Regions from separate parts of the Kitasatospora sp. NPDC093806 genome, predicted to be linked through region 3. Evidence: riboswitches for the same ligand, from Rfam matches in the RefSeq annotation. Region 3 holds a riboswitch; each other region holds the start of a gene.
The links. A riboswitch is a leader RNA that binds a small molecule or an ion and turns the genes downstream of it on or off. The one in region 3 is predicted to bind cyclic di-AMP.
Positions count from the first base shown of each region.

Region 1: linked by a shared signal. The riboswitch ahead of AB0N76_RS32515 (M23 family metallopeptidase) and the one ahead of AB0N76_RS27490 (LysM peptidoglycan-binding domain-containing M23 family metallopeptidase) in region 3 are both predicted to bind cyclic di-AMP.
Region 2: linked by a shared signal. The riboswitch ahead of AB0N76_RS36095 (transglycosylase family protein) and the one ahead of AB0N76_RS27490 (LysM peptidoglycan-binding domain-containing M23 family metallopeptidase) in region 3 are both predicted to bind cyclic di-AMP.
Region 4: linked by a shared signal. The riboswitch ahead of AB0N76_RS15040 (NlpC/P60 family protein) and the one ahead of AB0N76_RS27490 (LysM peptidoglycan-binding domain-containing M23 family metallopeptidase) in region 3 are both predicted to bind cyclic di-AMP.

Region 1 is NZ_JBFBDO010000106.1:3,544-8,167, forward strand. Features, by position in the region: gene AB0N76_RS32490 (SpoIIE family protein phosphatase) at 1-349, opposite strand, end outside; tRNA gene AB0N76_RS32495 (tRNA-Ile) at 536-609, shown strand; gene AB0N76_RS32500 (TetR-like C-terminal domain-containing protein) at 707-1,276, opposite strand; gene AB0N76_RS32505 (alpha/beta hydrolase) at 1,393-2,226, opposite strand; gene AB0N76_RS32510 (YiaA/YiaB family inner membrane protein) at 2,347-2,637, opposite strand; cyclic di-AMP (ydaO/yuaA leader) riboswitch at 2,882-3,040, shown strand; gene AB0N76_RS32515 (M23 family metallopeptidase) at 3,053-3,958, shown strand; gene AB0N76_RS32520 (hypothetical protein) at 4,027-4,624, opposite strand, start outside.
Region 2 is NZ_JBFBDO010000141.1:39-4,662, reverse strand. Features, by position in the region: gene AB0N76_RS36115 (helix-turn-helix transcriptional regulator) at 1-146, opposite strand, end outside; gene AB0N76_RS36110 (ATP-binding protein) at 562-1,098, shown strand; gene AB0N76_RS36105 (DUF397 domain-containing protein) at 1,431-1,676, opposite strand; gene AB0N76_RS36100 (hypothetical protein) at 2,191-3,108, shown strand; cyclic di-AMP (ydaO/yuaA leader) riboswitch at 3,547-3,745, shown strand; partial or broken gene AB0N76_RS36095 (transglycosylase family protein) at 3,732-4,624, shown strand, end outside.
Region 3 is NZ_JBFBDO010000072.1:21,055-25,678, reverse strand. Features, by position in the region: gene AB0N76_RS27495 (APC family permease) at 1-351, opposite strand, end outside; gene AB0N76_RS27490 (LysM peptidoglycan-binding domain-containing M23 family metallopeptidase) at 889-1,950, opposite strand; cyclic di-AMP (ydaO/yuaA leader) riboswitch at 1,954-2,115, opposite strand; gene AB0N76_RS27485 (MFS transporter) at 2,427-3,917, shown strand; gene purB (adenylosuccinate lyase) at 4,001-4,624, opposite strand, start outside.
Region 4 is NZ_JBFBDO010000024.1:41,749-46,372, forward strand. Features, by position in the region: gene AB0N76_RS15030 (NYN domain-containing protein) at 1-281, shown strand, start outside; gene AB0N76_RS15035 (NlpC/P60 family protein) at 494-1,537, shown strand; cyclic di-AMP (ydaO/yuaA leader) riboswitch at 1,881-2,034, shown strand; gene AB0N76_RS15040 (NlpC/P60 family protein) at 2,045-3,220, shown strand; gene AB0N76_RS15045 (NlpC/P60 family protein) at 3,453-4,517, shown strand.

The sequences.
Region 1 (4,624 bases), on a different contig from region 3:
CGACCATCCCGGTGCCCATCCCGGTGTTCCGGTTCGGGTAGTCGACGCTGGTGCGTTCGGGGCTCAGCAGGTACGGGCGGCGCAGCCGGAGCGCCATCGCGGCGGGGAGGTCGCCGGCCGGATCGACCACGCCGTAGCGTTCGCGGGCCCAGTCGGGCAGGCCGTGCGAGGCGGTCAGCCGGAGCATTCCGGCGGAATCCAGCAGGTAGAGCGCCGAACCTTCGCCGGTGATCCAGCCCGGGCCTTCGGCGAGCACGGTGCCGAGCAGTTCGGCGGCGCTGGAGCAGCCCAGCAATAAGCGGACGCAGCGCATGGCGCTGTGCGCGGTGGGGCTGCTGCGCGGATCCACGGGATTCCCGGCCTCTCCGGCTCCTTATGGGGCAGTTAATTCTTAATACCTTATTTCTTATGCCCGTGAGGAGAGAGTCGGACGGTGTGCCCCGGGGCGTGTGGGCCCCGGGGTGTTCGGGCAGCCCCGCCGGGTCCGGTACCCTTCTCCGTACGACGTGCCGCAGCGCGGTGCGTCCGACGGTGCGGGGCTATAGCTCAGACGGTTAGAGCGCTTCCCTGATAAGGAAGAGGCCACAGGTTCAAGTCCTGTTAGCCCCACCGCACGACGAAGGGCCCGGAGCCTCCCGCTCCGGGCCCTTCGCCGTTCCCGTTCCCGTTCCCGTTCCCGGCCCCGGTCCCGGTCCGCCGCCGGGGCTCAGGGCCGCGGCCAGCCGTGCAGGCCGGCGGTGAGCACGGTGATCATGCGGTCCTGGGTCTCCCCGAGATCCTCGCCGAGCTGGAACGCGCCGCCGATCGAGAGCGCGGCGAAGCCGTGGGCCAGCGAGCGGAAGGTCCGGGCCGCGTGGATCGCCTCGGAGCCCTCCAGCCCGTACTCGCGGAGCACCGCGACGATCACCCCGACCAGCCGGGCCGCCGCCGCGGCCAGGTCGTCGTCCGGCTGCGGGGCCTGCGGCAGCGCGCCGTACCGGTGCGGGTGCTCGGTGGCGTACGCGTGGTACGCCCGCAGGACGGCGGCGACGGCGTCGTCCCCGCCGCGGCCGAGTGCGGCCTCGGCGAGCCGGTCGGCCAGCTCCTCGGTCACCCGGACGGCGACCAGCCGGCGCAGTTCGGCCAGTCCGCCGCTGACGTGCTTGTACAGCGAGGGGGTGGCGACGCCGGCCCGGGCGGCCACGGCGGCCAGGGTGAGGGCCTCCGGGCCCTGCTCGTCGATGAGGGCGAGGGCGTGGCCGACGACCTGCTCGGGGGTCAGTCCGACTCGGGGCATCGCGGTTCTCCTGGAGGGGGTGGAAGGGATGGGGGCGCGGGCCGGGCCCGGGGTTCGGGCCTGGCGTTCGGGCATGGCGTTCGGGCCCGGGGTCGGGCCCGGGTTCAGGCCCGGGTTCAGGCCCGCTCGGCCTCGGCGAGGAAGGACAGCAGGGCGTCCGCGGTGGCCTGCGGGCGGTCGGCCATCGGGTAGTGCCCGGCGCCCTCGATCATCACCTTGCGCGCCCCCAGCGCGGCGGCCTGCCGGTCGGCGACCAGCTCCGGCTTCGCGAAGTCGGGGTCCTTCTCGCCCATCACGACCAGCGCCGGGCAGCGCACGGCGGCGGTCCAGCCGGCCGGCGAGGAGTCCCCGCGGACGTAGCCGCGGGTGGCGGTCTTCCGGCCCGGGGTGCGCAGCGCGGCGACCAGCCCGGCCACGTACTCCTCGTGGTCGGCCGGCTTGGTGGTCGGGTAGGCGGCCTTCCGCTGGTAGAGGCCCCAGAAGGCGGGGGAGTGCACCAGCAGCCGGCCCATCGCGCCGACCACCACGCGCTGCAGCGCGGTCGGCGGCACGTTCTCGACGAAGGCGTCCAGCAGGACGATCCCGGCGACCCGCGCGGGGGCGTCCCCGGCGGCCTTGACCACGCTGGCGCCGGTGTACGAGTTGCCGGCCAGCACGGCCCGCTCGATGCCCAGGTGGTCGAGCAGGGCGAGGACGTCGCGGGCGATCGCGGCGGGCGTGTAGTCGTCCCAGACGATCGAGGACTCGCCGAAGCCGCGCAGGTCCATGGTGATCACCCGGCGGCCGGCGGCGGTGAGCAGCGGGCGCAGGTGCCGGTACGCGGCCCGGCTGTCGAGCATCCCGGGGAGCAGGACGACCGGGGCGCCGGCGCCGTGCTCGGTGTCGTCGAAGGCGATCCGGCCGCCGGGGAGGTCGAGGTAGCGGGTGACGGGGGCGGTGGTGCCGTTCATGGGGGCCTCCTCGGTCCGGACGTCGGCGACGTGCCGATAGCCATAAAGCTAAGGCTAATAGCCTTAGCCGTCAAGCTATCGCCTATGCCGATTCGGATCGGCCCGGGGTCGCTCCCGTCCTCAGACCCCCTCCACCTTGAACGGGTCGTGCTCGCTCAGCAGCTTGTCCAGCCGGGCCTGGTCGACCCTGGTCACCAGGTCGGTGGACTCCTGTCGGTCCCGGACCACCTTGGCCAGCGTGAACGTGGAGGTGACGGTGTACAGCAGGCCGATCCCCAGGAAGGCCCGGGTCCAGGGCTCCACCGGGAGGAAGGCGATCCCGATCGCGAGGGTGGAGGCGGCGAGGGCGAAGGACAGGACGGCCTGGACGTAGTACGCGGCCGTGGTGCGTGACTGCATCGGTGCGCTCATGGCGCCAGGATGGGCCGCGCGCTCCCGGCCTCGCATGAGTAGGAGTACTCAGTTGGGGGGCCGTTCGTTGACGTCCTCTCACGTTCGGTAGTGTCAGTTGTCATCAAACCTCACAAATCGCCCATCGAGTGCCGTACTGCCCGATCCTCATCCGTCGTCAACGACGAACGGCTTGGAATCGGGGGCCACTCGGATTAACGTTTGATAACGCAGCGCGGTCCGCAACGCCGTACCCAGACGGCACCGTGCGCCGTCGCCTAATCCCGCCGGCCGGCCTCCGGGCAGGCCAGGGAGCCGGGGAACCACGTTCCTTGGGGTGAATCGGCCGGGCCCAGGCCCAGCCGTAGGAGACCTTCCTGCTCCGAACCCGTCAGCTAACCCGGTAGGCGCGAAGGAAGGAAAGGAGCGCGCCTCCGTGGCGTCGACGCACACCCCGGCACACCCGTCCGGCTCCTCTGCCGGCACCCAGCTGCTCGACCACCCCGGTCCGTCCGCCGGGCCCGGCCCTTTCGGCGGCCCCGGGCCCTTCGCCGGCCCCGGCCCGTTCACCGGCCCCGCCGACGAGAGCGCCCCGCCGGCCGCCGACGCCAACCGGCACCGGATGCCCCGTCAGACCCGCGGCACCGCTCCGCTGCTCGGCGTCACCGCCGTCGCCGCCACCCTGGGCGCCACCGGCTTCGCCTCCGCCACCCCGGCCGCCGCGCCCGCCGTCGAGGCGCCCGACGAGACCCCGGTCGCGCTCGCCGCCGACCCCGGCCTCGCCCTCGCCGCCCGGATCCAGCAGCAGGCCGACAGCCAGCGCACCGCCGCCGAGGAGGACGCCCGCGTCCAGGCCGCCCAGGAGGCCGAGGCCAAGCGCGCCGTCCAGCTCGCCCAGCAGGAGCAGGCCAAGCGCGCCGCCGAGGCCGCCGAGAAGGCCAAGCTCGCCGCGATCACCCTGCCGGTGAAGGACTACAACCTCTCCGCGCACTACGGCCAGAGCGCCCGCTACTGGGCCCACCTGCACACCGGCCTGGACTTCGCCGCCGACACCGGCACCGCCGTCTACGCGGTCGGCCAGGGCACCATCACCTCGGCCGGCTGGGCCGGCGCCTACGGCTACCGGATCGTCGAGACGCTGCCCGACGGCACCGAGATCTGGTACTGCCACCTCTCCTCGATCATCAAGGGCTCCGGCAAGGTCGTCCCCGGCCAGCAGATCGGCAAGGTCGGCGCCACCGGCAACGTCACCGGCCCGCACCTGCACGTCGAGGTCCGGCCCGGCGGCGGCGCGCCCGTCGACCCGGAGACCTGGTTCGAGCAGCGCGGCGTCACCCCCTGACCCCGCCCCCCCGGCACCGCGCGGGGCCCCGGCCGTCGATCCGGCCGGGGCCCCGCGTCGTTCCCGGACTACTCCGCGCGCGGGCGGTCCTCGTCGTCCGCGTCCGCCGCGTCCTCCGTGTCCGCCGCCCAGGCCTCGTCCTCCGCGTCCGGCTGCCAGTCCTCGTCCGCCGCGTCCGGCTCCCAGGTCTCGTCCGCGGCGGGCTCCAGACCCGCCAGGTAGGCGTCGATCTCCGCCTGCCCCGGCTCCGGCGCCAGCTCCGGGAACTCCTCCACCAGCAGCCGCGGCAGCCCCGGCACCGTCCACTCGCCCGACAGGTCCAGCGCCGCCTCGACCGCCGCCTCCTCGAACGCCCCGAAGTCCCCGGCCAGCTCCTCCGGCATCGGCCGGCCCAGCGCCGTCAGCTCGGCCAGGTTCCGGTAGCTGCGCTGCATCAGCCCGTGCTCCAGCAGCCGGCGCGCCCCGTCCGTGGCCATGCCCACCGCCAGCGTCCGCGCCGCGCCGTCCCAGCCCCCGTCGTCCACCGGGTCCAGCACGCCGTCCGCCTCCAGCGCCGCGAACGCCGCCAGCCGCTCCTCCTCCGCCAGCCCCCGGAACCCCTCCAGCCAGGACCGCACCGCCGCCCCGTCCGCGGTGTCCACCCCGTCCGCGCGCAGCAGCAGCGCG
Region 2 (4,624 bases), on a different contig from region 3:
ATGCGGCTGATCTTGGACTCGGAGGCCCTGATCGCGTAGCCCGCGTCCTCGCGGGTGATGCCGCGCGTCTCACGGAGCCGGCGCAGCTGGGAGCCGAGGAGGATCCGGCGGACCATCGAGCCGCCGCCCGGCTGAACTGTGGTCATGCGGTCCTAACCTCCACCTAGGGCAAACAGCGCACAGTCTGCCATCAGTTGAGCGCTCACGGTGCCGATACTGACGGATGTTCCTATCAGTTCTGCACTCCGCACACCAGGATGCACGTGCATTCGGCGCTTGCATATGCCATTTGAACGACTGCACGTGAATCGACTCTTGCATCTGCAGTGAGCGCAGAGCACGATGGTGCACGTGCACCTGCACATCCCTGGCAATCCCGCGGGCTCCGCGTCGACCCCACGCGCGACTCCGTGCACCGGCCCGGCAGCGCCCCCGCGCCTCCGGGCCCTCGTGCGCGCGCGCCTGGTCGAGGGGGCGGCCGCGCGGCCGAGCGAGTCGGAGGTGACCGGCATGACCCCGGCGGGTCCAGCCGTGTCCGCCCCCTTATGGGAGGAGCTCTTCATGAGCACCGGAACGGCCTTGGCAGTCGACCCCCATGTGGTCACCTGTACGCTCGCTCCCCGTTATGAAGCCGTCAGAACCGCGCGCGACTTCGCCAGGACCGCCCTCCAGCGCTGGGGGCTGGGCGAGCTCTTCGACGACGTCGCGCTGGTGGCCTCGGAGCTGGTGACCAACGCCCTGCGGCACGCGATCGGCGCGTGCCCCGGTGCGGTGGGTGAGTACGACCTTCCCATGCAGGCGGCGGCCGAGGGCCGGCTGCCGATCCGAATAAGCCTGGTGCACCGCGCACCCCAGGTGGTCTGTGCCGTGAGCGATCCCAGCAGCACCGGGCCGGTCGCCCGGGAGGCGGACTTCGTGGCGGAGTCCGGCCGCGGGCTGCACCTGGTCGACTCGTTCAGCCGTTCCTGGGGCTGGCACCCGCTGGGCGGCGGCAAGGTCGTCTGGGCGCTGTTCGAGGCGGAACCGGTACCGCTGGAGCCGGAACAACGGCCCCTTCCGGTGGCCGAGTTCGGCGGACGGCACCGACGCTCGGCCTAGCGCCGCGGCGACCCCGGGCACCATCGCCCCACCGGCAGTACCCCTCCGGGAGCCCACACCCCGGATGGACGGCCACACACCGTCTCGACACCACGACACCCCGGCAACGGCAGTCGGTCACCCTCGGGCAGCGGGTACCGAAGGCCTCCCGGCGGTGACGCCCCCTCCGACCCGCGTGCGGCGGCTCGGCCCGGCGGCGGCGATCGGGAACCGGGTGGCCATCCCGCGGCAGAAGACAGTGGCAAAAGACAAAGGCCGTCGTGGTGTCAGCACCCACGACGGCCCCCCGATGGTGCGGCCCCCCGATGGTGAAGGCGGAAGCCGGCGGACGGTCAGACCGCCAGGTGGTCGAACTCCCCGTCCTTGGCCCCCAGCAGCAGCGCCGCTATCTCGGCCCGGGTGTAGATCAGCGCCGGACCGTCCGGGAAGCGCGAGTTGCGCATCGCCACCTCGCCCCCCGGGAGGGCGGCGAACTCGACGCAGTTGCCCTGAGAGTTGCTGTGCAGGCTCTTCTGCCAGACCACGCCCTCGAGGTCCGCAGCGGCCATCCCGTTGTACGCGTCGTATGTGTCGTGCATAGAAATCTCCCGAAGAGCTCCGGAGTGGGTCGTTCGCTCGGCGCCCCGACCCTCGGCCGAACGCCCGGGCCGGCCCCGTACCGGCCCGGCACAACGCCTCACTTGACGCGATGATAGCTCCTGTGCACGTGCATCAGCACGGGACATTGCAGGTGCACGGCGGTTTCGACACCGAACCGGAACTCTTCCCGAGCCGCCCGCCTGACGGCACGTAACCGGACATAGCCGACTGAATCGGCAAGCCGTCGCTAACCGCCCGTAGGCGGCCGCCCGCTGAATGTTGATCTTCCGAAGCCCGGAGTCGCACCGCCGTGACGCTCCGTCAGGCGGCCCGAGCCCTGTGAGACATCTCACGCGCCCCTCCTGCAACGCGGGACCCGTTCCGGCGCATCTGAGCGGATACCGGGAGAACTGCCGGACCGAGGCCGGATATGTCCGGTTTTCGGTGGTGCCGCCCCGCCCGGCGGGGCAGCCGACTGCGGGCCGGGCCTGCGGATGTCCTACGATCTCCGCCATGAGCACCGCAGCCATCCCGGGCGCGCCACTGCCCGTCCGCACTCCAGGCTCCCGTGCGCGGGGGCGCCACCGCCGTCCCGAGCGCCCCGAGATCCCGGCCGGTTCCCCGGCCCTGCTGCTCGCCGTCCCGGCGGCCGCCGGACCCGAGTCCCGCTCCGTCGTCGAGGAGCTGCTGTCCATCGTCCGCAGCGAGCAGAACGGCGTGCAGACCGTGGCCGGCTACCTCCCGGCCGACGCGGCCGACGGCGAGGCCGGCGAGGAGCGCACCGTCGCCGAACTGCTGGCCGAGGCGGCCGAGGCCGGCCTGCCGGCGCCGGTGGTGGTCCCGCTGGTTCCCGGCCCGCACGGGTTCCTGACCGACCTGCACGACCTGGCCTCCGCGTACGGCGCCACCGTCACCGACGTGCTCGGCCCGCACCCGCTGCTGGCCGAGGGCGTCCACGTCCGCCTCTCCGAGGCCGGACTGGCCCGCGCCGACCGCGCCCGGCTGTTCGCGATCGCGACCGCCGCCGACGGCGTGGTGCTCACCACCGCCGGCGGGCAGGCCGCGGCCGACGCCGCCGGGATCACCGGCATGCTGCTGGCCGCGCGACTGGCCGTGCCGGTCGTCGCCGCCGCGCTCGACGTGCCCGGCTCGGTCGTCGACGCCGTCGCCCACCTCAAGGAGATGGGCGCGCAGAACCCGGCGCTGGCGCCGCTGGTGATCGGCCCGGAGGCCGACTCCGAGCTGCTCGCCACGGCCGCCGAGGAGACCGGCTGCCCGTCGGCCGCGCCGCTGGGCGCCTACCAGGCGGTCGGCCAGCTGGTCGCCTCCACCTACCTGGCCGCCCTGCCGGCCTTCGACGGCGGGCTCGCGGCCGAGGAGGCCGACGCCGAGGAGGCCGCCAAGGGCAGCGGACGGCACGCCGCGCAGTAGCGGACACCCACGACAGCGGGGCCCGGGAACGCAGCACGCGTTCCCGGGCCCCGTTGTGCTCGGCGCCTGACGCCCCCTCCGCCCGGACTGCGGTGATTCGGTGAGGTTGGGGCGAGTTGTCCGATCTGTGGAGCTTTCACCGGAGATGCCCGCGGCCCGGCGTGCGGCCCGGCGAGCGCCGTCCGACGCCTCGTCGGCGCCCGTCGGCGCGCCTCCTTCCCCCGGACCCTCCCCCGGGCCGCCGCGCCGGAACCGGCCTCCTGAGGCACCGGCAGTTGTGTTGACCACGACGAGCGTTGCGCGAAAACGGTCATTTCTGATCATGAAGGACAGCCCCCGAGCCCCGCTTTCGCAAACCGTGACGAGCGTCACACATGTTTGCGGTTTGAACTCGGGTCTGCTTAACGTGCTCCCCGTTCGTGGCCACACGGACCCAGTTCACCCGCAACGCCGAGTCCTGCCGTCGGGTGCGCTGGCAGCGCAATGCACCACGGCAGGAGCGGGGGAACCACAGGTAGTCCGCCCAGGACCGGTCCACGGACCGGCCCCGGGCTAGGGGTGAAGCCGCGTCCACAGCGCGGCCGGGCAACTCCAGCCCGAATCCGACAGCTCACCTCGCAGGCGTGGGAGAGGACCGCGTCTTCATGCTGCCCACCAACGGCACCCGTCTGTCCGGCCGTACCCGTCGCGCGATCGCCGCCCTCGGCGTCGCGGGCATCGGCCTCACCATCCCCTGCCTGACCGCCGGCACCGCCTCCGCCGCCTCCGTCGCGACCTGGGACAAGGTCGCCCAGTGCGAGAGCGGCGGCAACTGGAGCATCAACACCGGCAACGGCTTCTACGGCGGCCTCCAGTTCACCAACTCCACCTGGTCCGGCTTCGGCGGCACCGCGTACGCCGCGCGCGCCGACCTCGCCACCAAGGACCAGCAGATCTCGGTCGCCGAGAAGGTCCTCGCCTCGCAGGGCCCCGGCGCCTGGCCGGTCTGCTCGGTCCAGGCCGGCCTGACCAAGGGCGGCACCCCCGCCGCCGTGGACACCTCCGCCGCCGCCAAGCCGGCCGCGCAGACCCCGGCCCCGGCCGCCAAGCCCGCCGAGAAGCCCGCCGCCCAGCAGCCGGCCGCCAAGCCCGCCGCGAAGCCGCAGACCCAGGCCCCCGCCGCCGACTCCGCCGCCACCTCCGCCGACGCCCAGGGCAAGGGCGGCCAGGACTGGCAGCAGTGGCGTCAGCAGGCCGGCCAGCACGCCTCGGACGACTACACCGTGGTCGCCGGCGACTGGCTCTCCACCATCGCCGACAAGAACGGGGTCCAGGGCGGCTGGGAGCGGCTGTACGAGCTCAACCGCGCCACCCTGACCGAGGGCCCGCACGCCATCTACCCGGGCCAGCACCTGACCCTGGGCGACCGCGCCAAGGCCCAGGACGCGTCCGGCAAGGGCTTCGACTGGTTCAACCGCGCCAAGGGCGCCCAGGACGGCACCGCGGCCGCCAAGCCCGCCGCGCAGACCACCGCCCC
Region 3 (4,624 bases):
CAGCGCGTACCAGCCCCAGGCCAGTTCCAGCCCCAGCTGCGCCGCGACCAGCCCGCGCAGCGAGTACGCGAAGAAGCCGATGATCGAGGCCTCGAAGACGATGTACGCGAGCACCGCCAGCAGCCCCGAGGCCATGCCGGCGACCCGGCCCAGCCCGTGCGAGATGTAGCCGTAGAACGCGCCCGCCGCGGTGATGTGACGGGCCATCGCCACGTAGCCGACCGAGAAGACGGTGAGCACCAGGGTCGCGAAGACGTACGCGGCGGGCGCGCCCGCGCCGTTGCCCTGGCCGACGATGATCGGGAGGTTGCCGGTCATCGCGGTGATCGGCGCCGCGGTGGCGATCGCCATGAAGACCACGCCCACCAACCCGACCGAGTTCGCCTTCAGCCGGTCGACGCCGACTCCGGCCTCCGCAGCCGGATCGACCGCATCCGCTCTCCCTGCTCCCCCACCGACCGCGTCCCCGCTCTGGATGGCCATCCGGTCCCCTTCGCCTGCCGTGACTGTGCCGCCCGCCGGACCGGTCGGGCGTTGACTGCCCGACAGCATCGGGGCGCGGTGATCACGCCCGCAACCGACAGGTCGTCAGGCATCAAGCCCAGGAAGTTGACGCTCTGTTCGGTTGGAAACCGGCCACGTTCGAACGGAAACGGCCGCGAAATGCGGACCCCGGGTCCCCCAGACAACGACAAACGGCCGGCCCGGCTCGCGAGAGGAGGTCTCGCGAACCGGGCCGGCCGGACGGGCGTGTCCCGCGCCCGTCGATCCACTGGAGGTGCGGTCACCACCCGGTCGAGCGGTCACCCGACATGACCATCCCGGGAGGTCGTCTTCGCCCCGCACCCAGCGGTGGCAGTTGAGCCGACCGTACGGTCAAACCGCAGGTCAGACCGCGACGCCGTGCGCCCGGAGGTAGGCGATCGGGTCGACGTCCGAGCCGTACTCCGAGCCGGTGCGGATCTCGAAGTGCAGGTGCGGGCCGGTCACGTTGCCGGTCGCACCGGAGAGGCCGATCTGCTGGCCGGCGGTGACGGTCTGACCGACCGACACGCCGATCGAGGACAGGTGCGCGTACTCGGCGTACTTGCCGTCGGCGAGCTTGATCTCGACCTCGTTGCCGTAGGCGCCGCCGTTGCCGGCCTTCACCACGGTGCCGGCGCCGACGGCGCGCAGCGGGGTGCCGGTGGAGGCGACGAAGTCGACACCGGTGTGGTGACCGGAGGCCCACATCGAGCCGGCCACGCCGTAGGCGGTGCCCATCTTGGGGTTGGCCAGCGGGGCGACGAAGCCGGTGGCGGCGGCGACCGGGGTCGGCGCCGGGGTGGCCGGCTTGGCGATCTGGACGGCCTGGACGGCCTGGGCCGACGGCTTGGCGGCCGGGGCGGCGGGCTTCGCGGCGGGCGCGGCCGGCTTGGTGGCCGGGGCGGCCGGCTTCTCGGCCGGAGCGGCGGGGGCGGCCGGAGCGGCGGGCTTCGCCGCGTCCTGCGAGACCTGCGGCTTCTCGGCCGGGGCGGCCGGAGCAGCCGGAGCGGCGGGCGCGGCCGGAGCAGCCGGCTTCGCGGCCTCGGTGCCGAGCGCGAGCTGCTGACCCGGGTAGATCAGGTTCGGGTCGGCGCCGACGACGGCACGGTTGAAGCCGTACAGGGCCTCCCAGCCACCCTCGACGCTCTTCGCGTCGGCGATCTTCGACAGGGTGTCCCCGCCGATGACCTTGTAGCTCTCGACGGCCGGGGCGGCGATCGGGGTCGCGGCCGGGGCGGCGTCGACGCTGGTGGCGCCGGTCCAGGTGCCGGTCTGCTGCGAGTGGCCGGCGGCCGGGCCCTCGTGGGCCTGGGCGGCGGTGAGGGTGGTGACCAGCGGGAGGGCGAACGCGGCGCCGGTGACGGCGGTGGCGATGCCGATGCGGGCGGCGCGGGGCAGGGCGATACGACGAGCCTGTGCGGGCATGGGAAATGTCCTCTCCGACGCCTGCGAGGTGAGCTGTCGGGTTCGGGCTGGAGTTGCCCGGCCGCATGAAGGCGGCTTCACCCCAAGCCGGACCGCGAATTCCGGTCCGGCGACTTACCTGTGGGTCCCCCGCTCCTGCCGTACAGAGTTCGTTGCGTACCACCGGGCAGCGGCAGGACTAGGCGTTCCACCCGGTGGCCACCCGGGCTGACGCCGGGCGGTCGCTGAACTAAAACCCATCCGTTCGGGTGAAGCAATGTCGATCTCCCGAACCAGGGACCAAAGTCCGGAATGCCGTGACGCTCCGCATGAGAGGCATGCACAGTACGTACACAATCCATTCACTGCGCGCACGTGATCCACTCCCCTCCGCTGATTTCCCCACCAGTACGCACACGATCACTCACGGAAAGGCATCCACCGACACACCCCCGGTGAGCCTTGTCACGTAGCCCCCGGGGGCGGACCATCGGGCGGTGGACACCTCCGAGGCCGGCACCCTGCGGTTGGGCACCGCGCAGGGTCGCCGGGTACTTCTGGCGACGGTGCTCGGCTCCAGCATGGCGATGCTCGACGGGACCGTCGTGAACGTCGCGCTGCCCCGGATCGGCACCGATCTGGGCGCCCAACTCGCCGCCCTGCAATGGACGCTCAACGCCTACCTGCTCACCCTGGCCGGCCTGATCCTGCTCGGCGGAGCACTCGGCGACCGGTACGGACGGCGCCGGGTCTTCCTGCTCGGCGTGGTCTGGTTCGCCGTCGCCTCGGCGGCCTGCGCCGCCGCGCCCACCATCGAGGTGCTGATCGCCGCGCGCGCCGTGCAGGGCATCGGCGGGGCGCTGCTGACCCCGGGGTCGCTGGCGATGCTCCAGGCGGTCTTCCACCCCGACGACCGCTCGGCGGCGGTCGGCCTCTGGTCCGGGCTCGGCGGGGTGTCGGCGGCGGTCGGTCCCTTCCTCGGCGGCTGGCTGGTGGACGGGCCCGGCTGGCGCTGGATCTTCCTGCTGAACGTGCCGCTCGCCGCGCTGGTGCTGGCGGTGGCCGCCCGGCACGTCCCGGAGAGCCGCGACGAGTCCTCGACCGGCCGCTTCGACGTGCTCGGCGCGGTGCTGGCCGCGCTCTCGCTCGGTGCGGTCACCTACGCGCTGACCGCCGCCGGGGACGGCCTCTCCCCCGGGGTCTGGCTGACCGGGGCGGCCGGACTCGCGCTCGGCGTCGCCTTCGTCCTGGTCGAGCGCCGCACCGCGGAGCCGATGCTGCCGCTCGGCCTCTTCTCCTCCCGGCTGTTCACCGCGGTGAACCTGGTCACGCTCGCCGTCTACGCGGCGTTCAGCGGCGTCTTCTTCCTGCTCGTCGTCCAGCTGCAGATCGTCTCCGGCTTCTCCCCGCTGGTCTCCGGGCTGGCCCTGGTGCCGATCACCGTCATCATGCTGGCGCTGTCCGCCCGGGCCGGCCGGCTGGGCAAGCGGATCGGGCCGCGGCTGCCGCTCACCGTCGGCCCGCTGCTCTGCGCGGCGGGCGTGCTGCTGATGCTGCGGATCGGGTCCGGCGCCTCGTACTGGACGGACGTGCTGCCCGCCGTCGCGGTGATGGGCAGCGGGATGGTGCTGCTGGTCGCGCCGCTGACCGCGACCGTGCTGGCGGCGGTGGAGGTCCGGCACGCGGGCATCGCCAGCGGCGTCAACAACGCCGCCGCCCGGGCGGCCGGCCTGCTCGCGGTCGCCGCGCTGCCGGCGCTGGCCGGCCTGAGCGGCGACGCCTACCGGGTGCCGGACGCGGTCGACTCCGCCTTCCGGACCGCGATGCTGATCTGCGCCGGGCTGCTGACGGCCGGCGGGCTGACCGCGCTGGCCACCGTCCGGGGCAACGTCCTGGCCCCGGCGGACCACCCGGTGGCCGAGCCGGACACCCGCTACTCCTGCGGCACCAACGCCCCGCCCCTCGACCCGGGCCACCCGGCCGTCTGACCCACCCCGCCCCACGCCCGCCGACGACGACGAGGGCCCCGCCGCCTCCCGGCAGCGGGGCCCTCGTCACGACCGACGATCCGTCAGAGGATGTCGCCCGGGGCGTACTTGGCGGCCTCGGGGTGGGCGGCCGCGACGGCCTCGATCTGCCGGACGACCTCGGCGACCTGGGCACCGGCCGCACCGGTGAAGGAGAGCCGGTCGGCCAGCAGCGCGTCCAGCGCGGCCCGGTCCAGCGGGATCCGCTCGTCGTCGGCGAGCCGGTCCAGCAGCTCGTTCTCCCGGGCGCCGGCCCGCATCGCGAGCGCGGAGGCGACCGCGTGCTCCTTGATGACCTCGTGCCCGGTCTCCCGGCCGACGCCCGCGCGCACCGCGCCCATCAGCACCTTGGTGGTGGCCAGGAACGGCAGGTAGCGGTCCAGCTCGGCCTCGATCACGGCCGGGAAGGCGCCGAACTCGTCGAGGACGGTCAGGAAGGTCTCCAGCAGGCCGTCGAAGGCGAAGAAGGCGTCCGGCAGCGCGACCCGGCGGACCACCGAGCAGGAGACGTCGCCCTCGTTCCACTGGTCGCCGGCCAGCTCGGCGGTCATCGAGGCGTAACCGCGCAGGATGACGGCCAGGCCGTTGACGCGCTCGCAGGAGCGGGTGTTCATCTTGTGCGGCATCGCGGAGGAGCCGACCTGGCCCTCCTTGAAGCCCTCGGTGAC
Region 4 (4,624 bases), on a different contig from region 3:
CGATGCTGGCGCAGCGCACCCAGGCGGAGGTCACCTGTGTGTTCGACGGCCAGGACCTGGACGTGCCGGTGATCATGGCGCCGCCGCGCGGGGTGCGGGTGCGGTTCAGCCGGACCGGGGAGACGGCGGACGAGCTGATCCGCCGGCTGGTCAGGGCCGAGCCGCAGGGGCGCCCGGTGGTGGTGGTCTCGGCGGACCGGGAGGTCGCGGAGGGCGTGCGGAAGGCGGGCGCGCGCCCCGTCGCCTCGGTGCTGCTGCTCAACCGGCTGGCCCGGCCGTAGTCCGGCCGGGGGACCGGGCCGATCGGAATGACGCCTGCTCAGCGCCTGGATGGCCGGGTTGTGCGGATCTCGTGAAGTCAGGGCGTGGGGGCCGCGTTCACGCGATCGTGGGAGTGGCGCAAAGCGTGGATCTTCACTAGGGTCTTGCGTCAAACCTATTTTCCGGATTCTCACCCGATTGGGTGAGGCCATAGGAAGAAGGAGCCGGTCTTTTGGCCTCCCACCGCCGTCCCAAGCAGCCGAGCCGCGCGCGGGTCTCCGTGCTCACGGCTGCCGCGGCGACCGCGGTCGCCCTCTCCGCCCAGGTCGCCGCGCACGCCGCGCCCACGCCGTCGCCCAAGAAGGAAGACGTCAAGGCGCAGATCGACCAGCTGCAGGAGGAGGCCGAGCAGGCCACCGAGAAGTACAACGGCGCCAAGGAGCGGGCCGACCAGCTGCGCAAGCAGGCCGACCAGGTCCAGGACCAGGTCGCCCGCGGCCAGGAGCAGATGACCCAGCTTCAGTCCGGGCTGGCCGAGGTGGCGGGCGAGCAGTACCGCACCGGCGGCATCGACCCGTCGGTCCAGCTGATGCTCTCCTCCGACCCGTCCGGCTACCTGGACAAGGCCTCCAGCGTCCAGCAGGCCAGCTCCAGCCAGGCCGAGGCGCTCAAGGGCCTGCAGGACCAGCAGCGTCGGCTCGACCAGCAGAAGGCCGAGGCGGCCGCCATCCTGGCCTCGCTGGACACCACGACCAAGGACCTGAACCAGTCCAAGGCCGAGGTCAACAAGAAGCTGAAGGAGGCCCAGGACCTGCTGAACTCGCTCAGCGCCGCCGACCGCGCGGCACTGAAGGCGCAGCAGCAGCAGGCCGACCGGGCCTCGCGCGGCACCGACCGCCCCGACCTCGGCACCCTGCCGCAGGCCAGCGGCATGGCGGGCGCGGCCGTCTCCAACGCGATGGGCAAGCAGGGCTCGCCGTACGTGTGGGGCGCCACCGGCCCGAGCACCTTCGACTGCTCCGGCCTGATGGTCTGGGCCTACGGGAAGGCCGGCATCTCGCTGCCGCGCACCTCGCAGGCGCAGGGCAACGTCGGGGCCAAGGTGTCCTCGCTCGCCGAGGCCCAGCCGGGCGACCTGATCATCTACCGCCCCGACCGCAGCCACGTCGGGATGTACATCGGCAACGGCATGGTGGTGCACGCGCCGCACACCGGTGACGTGGTGAAGGTGATGAAGGCCGACGCCATGCCGATCAACACCATCCGCCGGGTCTGACCGCCCGTCACGACACGCCCGCCGGACGTCCGGCGGGCCTGTGATCCGCGCCACCTCCGTCTCGGGGGTGGCGTCGGCGTTTCGGCAGCGGGTTCGACCGCATCGTGAGAAACGATCAGCTCCGCGTGGGAACGTGATCACACCCGGTCATATTCACAAGGGAACTTGGGTATTCTTCCGACTTTTTTCTGACAAGGATTTGAACGGATCACGGAACTGTTACTAGGGTCGTGACTCGAACCACCGCACAGTCGATCACCCAGCCCGGGTGGCGGCGGAGGTTTACCGTCGAGTTCGCGAAGCAGCGGGACGGGCCGGACGGCTCGTTCGCGTGAGGGCCCAGCACCACCGGGCGCTGTGGAACGGAGCCGGGGAACCACGTTCCTCCGGGGTGAATCGGCGCCAGGTCGGCCGCGCGAGCGGACGGTGAGGCGTCGTAGGGCACGCTTCCAGCCCGAACCCGTCAGCTCACCCGGTAGGCGGATGAGGAAGAAGGAGTCCGCCTTCGTGGCGTCCCATCGTCGTCCCAAGCCCGCCGGCCGCACCCGCGTCTCGATCATGACCGGTCTGGCCGCCGCAGCCGTCGCCCTCTCCGCGCAGTCCGGCGCGCACGCCGACCCGGCGCCGACCAAGGACCAGGTCAAGGAGCAGGTCGACCAGCTCAACGAGCAGGCCGAGGTCGCCACCGAGAAGTACAACGGCGCCCAGGCCAAGCAGCAGGAGCTGCAGAAGCAGGTCGCCGAGCTGCAGGACAAGGTGGCCCGTCAGCAGGCCACGGTCACCGAGGCCCAGGGCGGCCTCGCCGAGATCGCCGGCGAGCAGTACCGCACCGGCGGCATATCGCAGACCGTCCAGCTGATGCTCTCCTCCAGCCCGGACAACTTCCTCAGCCAGGCCGACGCCATCAACCAGGCCGGTTCGACCCAGTCCGGCGCGCTGAAGGAGCTCCAGGAGCAGCAGCGCAGGCTCGACCAGGACCGCACCGAGACCCAGAACAAGCTCGCCGAGCTGGAGTCCACCACCCAGCAGCTGAAGTCCTCCAAGGAGGACGTCCAGGGCAAGCTGGCGAAGGCCCAGGCGCTGCTCAACACGCTCACCGAGCAGGAGCGGCAGGCGATCCGCGCCGCCGAGGAGAAGGCCGCCGCCGAGGCCAAGGCGAAGGCGGACGCCGCCAAGGCCGAGGCCGCCAAGGCCGCCAAGGCGAAGGCCGACGCCGAGCGCGCCTCCCGCGACAACGCCCCCCGCACCGACCTGAGCGCCCCGGCTCCGGCGGCCTCGGCTCCGGCCCCGGCCGCCGCCGCCCCCAAGCCGGCCGCGCCCGCCGCCAACAGCTCGCGCGGCGCCGCCGCGATCGCCGCCGCGGAGAGCAAGCTCGGTGCCCCGTACGTCTACGGCGCCACCGGCCCGAACTCCTTCGACTGCTCCGGCCTGACCGGCTGGGCCTACGCCCAGGCGGGCGTGTCGCTGCCGCGCACCTCGCAGGAGCAGGCCAACGCCGGTACCCGGATCGGCTCGGACATCTCCCAGGCCCAGCCCGGCGACCTGGTCATCTTCTACGGCGACCGGCACCACGTGGGCATCTACGTCGGTGGCGGCCAGGTGATCCACGCCCCCAAGCCGGGTGCGTCGGTCCGCTACGAGTCGGCCTCCAACATGCCGGTCAACACCATCGTGCGCCTCTGATCCACGATCGGTCGGCCTCCGTCAGGCCCGGTCCCCCTCCACGGGGAGACCGGGCCTGCGGCTTTTCCCGGAGCTCGGTCTGATGTCCGATTAGTGGCCGAATATTCGGCTTCGGAGGGGTTTGGAATCGGTTGCCCGGACTCGCTAACGTCTGCCACCGGACGCCCGCTTCCAGAGCCGCCTGACCCGAGGCGGCGGCGGGTCCGGGCCGCAGGATCGGAGCCGACGTCGCATGGCCGTGCACCGCCGTTCCCCGCTGTCAGGTGCGCACACGCTCGCCCGGGCGCTCGTGCTCACCGCGGCGGCCACCACCGCGCTCGGCGTGGCGTCCGGCGGCACCGCCCAGGCCGCGCCCGGCGCACCGGACGCGCCGACCAGCCGCAAGGACGTCAAGGCGCAGGTGGAGCAGCTCTACGACGAGGCCGAGCAGGCCTCCGAGCGGTTCAACGCCGCCCAGGAGGCGCAGCAGCGGCTCCAGCACGAGACCGGCACGCTCCAGCAGCAGATCGCCGTCTCCCAGGACGAGCTCAACCAGCTGCGCGGCGACCTCGCCACGGTGGCCGGCGCCGAGTACCGGGGCGGCGGCATGGCGCAGACGGTCCAGCTGATGCTCTCCACCGACCCGGAGGGCTACCTGTCCCGGGCCCGCAGCATCGACCAGGCCGCCGAGCGGCAGAACGAGACGCTGCACGAGGTGCTCGCCCGTCAGCGGGTGCTCGACCAGCGCCGCTCGGAGACCTCCGGCAAGCTCGCCGAGCTGGAGGAGACCCGCAAGGCGCTGGCCGACGGCAAGCAGCAGATCCAGCAGCGGCTGGCGAAGGCGCAGAAGCTGCTCAACAGCCTCGGCGCGGCCGAGCGGGCCCGGCTGGCCGCCCAGGACGCCCGGGAGGCCGAGCAGCGCGCCACCCGCGGCACCGACCGGCTGGACCTCGGCACCACCCCGCCCGCCTCCGAGCGCGGCGCCGCCGCGCTGGCCGCCGCGGTGCGGATGATCGGCTCGCCCTACGTCTACGGATCCACCGGGCCCAAGGCCTTCGACTGTTCCGGTCTGATGTACTACAGCTGGCGGCAGGCCGGAGTGACCCTGCCGCGCACCTCGCAGGCCCAGGCGTACGCCGGCCAGCGGGTGGGCCTCTCCGAAGCACGGCCGGGAGACCTGGTGATCTTCTACCGCGACATGCACCACGTCGGGATGTACGCCGGCGGCGGGGTGATCGTGCACGCCCCCTACCCGGGCGCCAGGGTCCGCTACGAGAGCGTCACCGCGATGCCGGTCGCGGGGGTGATCCGGCTCTGAGCCGCCCCGATCCGTCGTCGGCCGCCGGTCCCGCCGGCGGCCGTCCGCCGTCCCGGCGCACCGCCCTGCTGCTCGCGGCCGGCGGCCTCGCCCAGCTGTCGCTGCCC